Geothrix sp. 21YS21S-2: one gene and its partner. The protein of the gene in region 2 interacts with the protein of the main gene of each other region in a pairwise test. Links are inferred from orthologs where the notes say so. Each region holds a gene or a part of one and is shown on either strand. Other genes may lie near its edges. The genes, in order: dnaE and rplL.

What was found.
Region 1: the proteins of rplL (region 2) and dnaE interact in binary tests that used the Escherichia coli proteins (3 or more experiments, as listed by UniProt). The link is inferred for Geothrix sp. 21YS21S-2 from one-to-one orthologs.

What each region holds. Positions count from the first base shown.
Region 1 is NZ_CP132910.1:2,376,194-2,380,597, forward strand. What follows is about bases 9-4,194. They hold dnaE (DNA polymerase III subunit alpha), read right to left. Parts: upstream 3,818-4,194; coding sequence 209-3,817; downstream 9-208. Other genes in these bases: pepF (oligoendopeptidase F), read right to left, coding at 9-195; RAH40_RS10505 (hypothetical protein), read left to right, coding at 3,960-4,194. Also shown: more of pepF, read right to left, coding at 1-8; more of RAH40_RS10505, read left to right, coding at 4,195-4,325; lon (endopeptidase La), read right to left, coding at 4,315-4,404. UniProt on the Escherichia coli protein: DNA polymerase III is a complex, multichain enzyme responsible for most of the replicative synthesis in bacteria. This DNA polymerase also exhibits 3' to 5' exonuclease activity. The alpha chain is the DNA polymerase catalytic subunit.
Region 2 is NZ_CP132910.1:3,034,074-3,037,038, forward strand. The notes cover bases 1-2,747. They hold rplL (50S ribosomal protein L7/L12), read right to left. Parts: upstream 1,690-2,747; coding sequence 1,312-1,689; downstream 1-1,311. Other genes in these bases: rpoB (DNA-directed RNA polymerase subunit beta), read right to left, coding at 1-974; rplJ (50S ribosomal protein L10), read right to left, coding at 1,749-2,252; rplA (50S ribosomal protein L1), read right to left, coding at 2,262-2,747. Also shown: more of rplA, read right to left, coding at 2,748-2,951. UniProt on the Escherichia coli protein: The binding site for several of the GTPase factors involved in protein synthesis (IF-2, EF-Tu, EF-G and RF3). Is thus essential for accurate translation.

The DNA of each region.
Region 1 (4,404 bases), 660 kb from region 2 along the record:
GGGATCCAGGGCGGCGATGAGGGCCTTGACGGCGTCGAGCTCGGCGCGCCAGGCGGCGTCGCTCTTGTACATGTCCGTGGCGCGCCACTTGTACACGTCGGGCACCTTGGCGCGCTCGGTCTGGGAGAAGTCGGGTATGGGCTGTCCTGCGATCATCACGGCTCCGGCAAGCAGGGGAAGGGTACTTCGGAACATGGTGGACTCCTTGTCAGTAGGTCCAGCTCAGGGCGCATCCGGCTTCCTTGGCGACCTTTTCGGAAAGGTCGGGATCGAAGCGGACATTGAGGTCGCCGCTGGCCCTCACGCGGGCGAGGATGCCCTGGGGGCCGCGGTATTCCAGGTGCAGGGGAAGGTTGCCGTGGTAGAGGCGCAGGAGGGGCACCAGGCGGTTGGGGTACTCCCCCCTGGGCAGGCGGATCAGGGCGCCGGAGAAGCCCTTGCCCTGGAAGTCCTCCAGGGGCTCCAGGGAGGTCACGAAGAGCTTGATGGTGGTCTGCTCCTCCTCGTCCTCGTCGCCGTTGTTGCCGGTGGTCTCGATCTTCAGCTCGCCGGTGACGCGCAGGAGGGCGTCGGGCAGGGCCAGGTGCCGGTACAGGTCGAAGGGGCGGCCCCTCTTCCGGGTCACGGGGTTGTAGCTGCCGGCCATGAGCAGGGCCTCCACCTTGTCGGTGAGGTCCTCCAGGTAGAGGATCGCCCAGGGTTCGCCCTTCTGGTTCGTCTTGAACTGGACGTTGCTCACCATGACGCCGATGGCCACCTCGTCCCGGTCCCGGTGCCTGCCGGCGGCGGCGGCCTCCTTCAGGGAGGCGATGGTGCCCACGGTGTGCACCTTGATGGCGTCCTTGAACTCCTCCAGGGGGTGGCCCGACACGTAGAGGCCCAGGGACTCCCGCTCGTAGCGCAGGCGGTCCTTGCGGCTCCAGAACTCCACGTCCTCGGGCACGGCCCAGTTGTCGGCGAGGCTGGCCATCTCGGCCTCGTCGAAGAGCGATACCAGCCCCAGGTCCTGGCCCCCCTTCCCCGCGTTCTCCATGGCCGAGGGCAGGCCCTCCATGAGGGCGGCGCGGTTGGGTTCCATGGAATCGAAGGCCCCTGCCTTGATGAGGGCCTCCCACACGCGGCGGTTGGCCTTCTGGAGGTCGGTGGCCTTGAGGGCGTGGAAGAAGTCCTTGAAGCCCCCCTCCTCCGCGCGCGCGGCGAGGATGGCCTCCAGCGCGGCCTCGCCCAGGCCCTTGACCGCGGCGAAGCCGAAGCGGATCTGGTTGGGCCCGGTGATGGTGAAGTCCAGCTGGCTCTCGTTGATGTCCGGGCCCAGCACGTCCAGGCCCATCTCCTTGCAGTTCTGGATGTACTTCACCACGTCGTCGGTGCGCTGGGCCTTGGTGGAGAGGAGGCCGGCCATGAACTCGGTGCGGAAGTTGGCTTTGAGGTAGGCTGTTTCGTATGCAATCAGGGCATATGCCGCTGAATGGCTCTTGTTGAAGCCGTAGCCAGCAAAGTATTCAATAAGATCGAAGAGTTCGGAGACCTTGTCCCGCTCGTAGCCGCGCACCACGCCCTGCTCGATGAACTTGGTCTTCTCCTTCGCCATCTTCTCCTTGTCCTTCTTGCCCATGGCGCGCCGCAGCATGTCGGCCTCGCCCAGGGAGTACCCGGCGATGAGGCTGGCGATCTGCATCACCTGCTCCTGGTACAGGATCACGCCGTAGGTGGGGGAGAGGATGGGCTCGAGGGTGGGGAACATGTAGGTCACGGGCTCGCGGCCGTGGCGGCGGTTCACGTAGGTGTCGCCCATGCCCGCGCCCAGGGGGCCGGGGCGGAAGAGGGCGTTGAGGGCGATGAGGTCGTCGAAGCGGTCCGGGCGCAGCTTGGCCAGGAGCGACTTCATGCCGCCGGACTCGAACTGGAAGATGCCGTCGGTGTCCCCCTGGCTGAACAGGTCGAAGGTCTTCCGGTCGTCGAAGGTGCGGATGAGGGTCATGTCCACGGGATGGCCCTGGGTGCGCTCGATGTAGCCCTGGGTCTTGGCGATCTGGGTGAGGGTCTCCAGGCCCAGGAAGTCCATCTTCAGGAGCCCGGCGCGCTCGGCCTCGACCATGGTGTACTGCACCATCACCTTGCCGTCCTTGTCCCGGCTGAGCGGGGCGAAGCGGGTGAGGTCGTCGGGGGCGATGATCACGCCGGCGGCGTGGACGCCGGTGTTGCGGGCGAGGCCCTCCAGGCGCGCGGAGATGTCCAGGATGTTCTTCACCTCGGGTTCGGATTCGTAGAGTTCGCGCAGCTTGTCGCTCTGCTCCAGGGCCATGGCCACGGTGATGGGCTTTCCGGGCTCCTGGGGCACGAGCTTGGTGAGGTTGTTGGCGAAGGCGAAGTCCTTCTCGAAGACCCGCGCCACGTCCTTGATGACGGCCTTGGTCTTGAGCTGGTTGATGGTGACGATGTTGCTGACGCGGTCCTTGCCGTAGGCCTCGGTGACGTAGTCGATGACCTTCTGGCGCCCGTCCCGGCAGAAGTCGATGTCCACGTCGGGCATGGAGATGCGCTCGGGGTTCAGGAACCGCTCGAAGAGCAGGTCGTACTGCATGGGGTCGATGTCGGTGATGTGCATGGACCAGGCCACGATGCTGCCGGCGGCGCTGCCGCGGCCCGGGCCCACGGGCACGCCCATCTCGCGGGCCTTGCGGATGAAGTCCCATACCAGGAGGAAGTAGCCGGGAAAGCCCATCTTCAGGACGGTGTCCAGCTCGAACTCGAGCCGGGCGCGGTACTTCTCCTCGGAGTGCTTGAGGGCCCCGGCCTGCCAGAGCACCTGGCACTCCTTGAGCCGCTCCTCGAAGGTCTCGCGGGCCACCTCCACGAAGTAGCTCTCCAGGGTGTGGCCCGAGGGCACGGGGAACTGCGGGGTGATGGGCTTGCGGGTGATGGGGAAGAGGTCGATCTTGGAGGCGATCTCCAGGGTGCGCTCGAGCAGCTCGGGGTGGCCGGGGAAGACGGCGGCCATCTCCTCGGGCGACTTCACGTAGAACTGGTCGGTGGAGAAGCGCATGCGCTTGGGCTCGCTCTTGAACCGCTTGGTGCCGATGCACAGGAGCGTGTCGTGGAGGTCCGCGTCGTCGTGGTTGAGGTAGTGGGCGTCATTGGTGGCCACCAGGGGGATCCCGGTGCGCTTCGAGAGCTCGAACTGGCTGGGGATGATCAGGCGCTCCGCCTCGAAGCCCTGGTCCTGGATCTCCAGGTAGAAGTCCTCGCCGAAGATGCTCTGGTAGTCCCGGGCGACGCGCTCGGCGGCGTCGATGTTGCCGGAGAGGAGGCGGGCCTGCACCTCGCCGCCCAGGCAGGCCGTGAGGGCGATGAGGCCCTCGCTGTTCTCCCGCAGCAGGTCCTTGTCCACCCGGGGCTTGTAGTAGAAGCCCTCGGTGAAGCCCTTGGAGACCAGGTTGGACAGGTTGCGGAAGCCCACGGGGTTCTTGGCCAGGAGCACCAGGTGGTAGCCCGCGTCCCGCTGGCCGGAGGGGTCCAGGCAGTCCTCCAGGCCCTCGGCGTTCAGGGCGTTGTTGTCGAGCTTGCGGTCGTGCCGGGACCGGGGGGCCACGTACACCTCGCAGCCGAGGATGGGCTTGACGGCCCAGTTGCCGTCCTTGTCCGCCGTCTTCTCGCAGGCGTCGAAGAGCTTCATCATGCCGAACATGTTGCCGTGGTCGGTGACGGCCACCGAGTTCATGCCGGTCGCCCTGCATTTCTTGACGAGGTCGGGGATGCGGGTCAGGCCGTCGAGGAGGGAGTACTCGGTGTGGAGGTGGAGATGCGCGAAGGTCATAGGGGGCCATTGTCGCAAGCCTGGGGCGGGTTGGGGAAAGTTGCTGGGGTGTTGCAGTTGTGAACGAGCGGGCGCGGGGCTTGCCGCGATGAATTAATAACTCATATTGTGGCTCACGCCAGTAGCCGGAGGGTCGTGATCCATGTTGAAAAGCCTCACCTGGGGCCTGGCGGCCCTCTGCCTGGGCATGCCCTGCCGGGCCGCGGACCCCTGGTCCAAGTCCGACACCGCCTGGGAACTCTCCTACGTGGCCATGGTGGCCATGGACTGCAGCCAGAGCCGCCAGATCGAGGACGGGAACCGCTACGAGCGCAACCCCCTCCTGCCCCGCCACCCCAGCGCCAGGACCATCACCCGGCTCTGCATCCTCAACGTCGCGGCCCACGCCACGATCAGCTACGTCCTGCCCCGCCCCTGGCGGCGCCGCTTCCAGGTGGTCTCGGTGGTGGTGGAGGCCGGGGTGGTGGCGGACAACTACTACCGGGCCGGGATCAAGGTCAAGTTCTGACCAGGGCCAGGGGGATCACCTCGTCCATGCTCTTCACCAGGTGGATGACCAGCTCCCGGCGCACCTCCTCGGGGAGCTC
Region 2 (2,965 bases):
ATGTCCTCGATCGCCTTCTGGCCCACGAGGAGCTCGCTGGGCTGGAGGTAGACGACGGCGCCCTTCAGGGTGAAGCGCTGCGCCGTGTAGAAGTGGGCCAGCATGGACTGGTTGTCCGCGAGCCGCTCGTCGAACAGGCCCAGCGCGCGCAGGAACGTGGAGCCCAGGAACTTGCGCTTGCGGTCGATGCGGGCGTAGAGGAGGCCCTTGGTGTCGAGCTCGAACTCGATCCAGCTGCCGCGGTAGGGGATCACCTGGGCGCTGTAGAGGGCCTTGTCGTTGCTGATGGCGAAGAACACCCCGGGGCTGCGGTGCAGCTGGGAGACGATGACGCGCTCGGTGCCGTTGATGACGAAGGTGCCGCGGTCGGTCATGGTCGGGAGGTCGCCGAAGTAGACCTCGGACTCCTGGCTCTGCTTGTAGCGCCGGTTGCCCTTCTCGTCCTTGTCGAACTGGTTGAGGCGCACCCGGATCTTCAGGGGCGAGGCCATGGTGGCGCCGCGCTCCACGCACTCTTCCATGCGCATCTTCTGGTGCAGGCCCACGGGCTCACTGCACACGTCGCAGATCTTCGCCTGGTTCTTGTTGCGGGTGCCGCACTTGGGGCAGTCCACCGTGGGGTCCTTCGGGTGGTCCGTCACGATGTGGTGGCCGCAGCTCTTGCAGGTGGTGCGCAGGTGCTCGAGGCCCTCGTTCTTGCCGCACTTGCAGGCCCAGTGGCCCACGGTGTAGTCGACGAACTCCACCTCGAGGCTCGCGTCGCCGCCGTCGGGGTTCTTGCCGTTGTGCACGGGGAACATGGACTCGAAGACGGACTTGAGGCCGCGGCCTTCCCGCTCCGAGTGGAGCAGGTTCATCTGCAGGAACTCGTCGTAGCTGCGCTTCTGGATGTCGATCAGGTTCGGGATTGGAACCAGGGAGCGGATTTTCGAGAACTGCACACGCTGGCGGTAGATGTTCTGTTGAACGCTCATGGTTCACTCCGGAAGACACCCGCGCAGGCCTTGAGGGACCGTCGGGAAAACATGGAGAGGTCGGACGAGAAGTCTCGATCCAGGCCCACCGAACACGCGACATGCGACGGACCTGGGGTCAGCCACCCGCCGTCACCGGCGGAAGCTGACCCTGAGGATCGCGATGTTCTGGCACACGGAAAATGAGGCAACCGGGGCCCTTTGTGGTGGCTGGGATCGAAATGCCCGGACGCGGGTCCGGGGGCAAGAAATAAGCATACCACTTTTTCACAAACCACAAAGCGCAAGGTGTACAAAGACACCTCGCGCTTCGGGTTTGACGCGGCCGGTCGGCTTTTTACTTGATCGCGACCTTGGCGCCGGCGGCTTCGAGCTTTTCCTTGATCTTGGCGGCTTCGTCCTTGGACACGCCTTCCTTGACGACCTTGGGAGCGCCGTCGACCATGTCCTTGGCTTCCTTGAGGCCCAGGCCGGTCACGATCTCGCGGACCGCCTTGATGACGTTCAGCTTCTGGGCGCCGGCTTCGAGCAGCTCGACATTGAACTCGGTCTGCTCTTCGACGGGGGCCGCAGCGGCGGCGCCACCGCCCGCGGGGGCGGCGACAGCGGCGGCGGAAACGCCGAAGCGCTCCTCGAGGGCCTTGACCAGGTTGGCCAGGTCGAGGACGGTCATGGTTTCGATTTCCTTGATCAACATATCAGCGGTGAGAGCCATGTAGTTCTCCTCTCAAATGATTGGTTTCGGGGTGGGTGGAGACGGGATCTGGCAGGAGCCTATTCGGCCGCAGGCGCCACGTCTTCCTTCTGCTTGCGGATCGCCTCCAGAGCCACTGCGATGCCGGAGATGGGGTACATCATGAGGTAGAGCAGCTTGCCAATGAGGACGTCGCGGGACGGGAGCTCGGCGATGATCTTGAATTCCGCCGGGGTCACGGCCTTGCCGTCAAGGATCGCGCCCTTGAGGTTGGCTGCGGGGTTGTCCTTCAGGAAGTTATGGACGGCCTTGGCCAGGGCGACCACGTCATTTTCCGTGGTGGCGACGGCGGTGGCGCCCTTGAAGTGTTCGGACAGGCTATCGAACTGGGTTTCCTTCACCGCCAGCTTGAGCAGCGTGTTCTTGGAAACCCGGTACTGGGCCTTGCTCTCCCGGATGGACTTCCGGAAGGTGGTGTCCTTGACGACGGTAAGGCCTTTGAACCCAAGGACGACGGCGGACTTGGCCGTGGAGAACGTCCCCTTGAGCTGGGCCACTTCGGTGCGTTTCTGTTCGCGTTCCATGGTCCGCTCCTACTTTTCCACAACGTGGGCGACGGAGATGCTGGGGCCCATGGTGGAGGCCATGTGGATAGCCTTCACATATTTGCCCTTCGCAGCGGACGGCTTGGCCTTGTGGACGGCATCGATGAGGGCCTTGGCGTTCTCCTTGAGCTTTTCAACTCCGAAGGAGACCTTGCCGACGCCCGCATGGATGATGCCCGTCTTGTCGACACGATACTCGACCTTGCCGGCCTTGATCTCCTTGATGGCCTTGGCCACGTCGAAGGTCACAGTGCCCGTCTTGGGGTTGGGCATGAGGCCGCGGGGACCCAGCACCTTGCCGAGACGTCCCACGCCCTTCATCATGTCCGGGGTGGCGACGAGGGCGTCGAATTCCAGGAAACCCCCCGCGATGCGCTCCACGAGATCGTCCCCGCCCACGATATCCGCACCGGCGGCTTCCGCATCCTTGATCTTTTCGCCCGTGGCGATGACGGCCACCCGCATGGTCTTGCCCGTGCCGTGGGGCAGGACAATCGTTCCACGGACCATCTGGTCCGCGTGACGGGGGTCGACGCCGAGCCTCATGTGCACTTCCACGGTCTCATCGAACTTGGCGAACGCCAGGTCCGTGATCACGCCGAGGGCCTCAACGAGGTCGTAGGGGCGATCTTCGATCTTGGAGGCGGCAGCCTGGTACTTCTTTCCAGGTTTTGCCATATTAACTCCTGCTC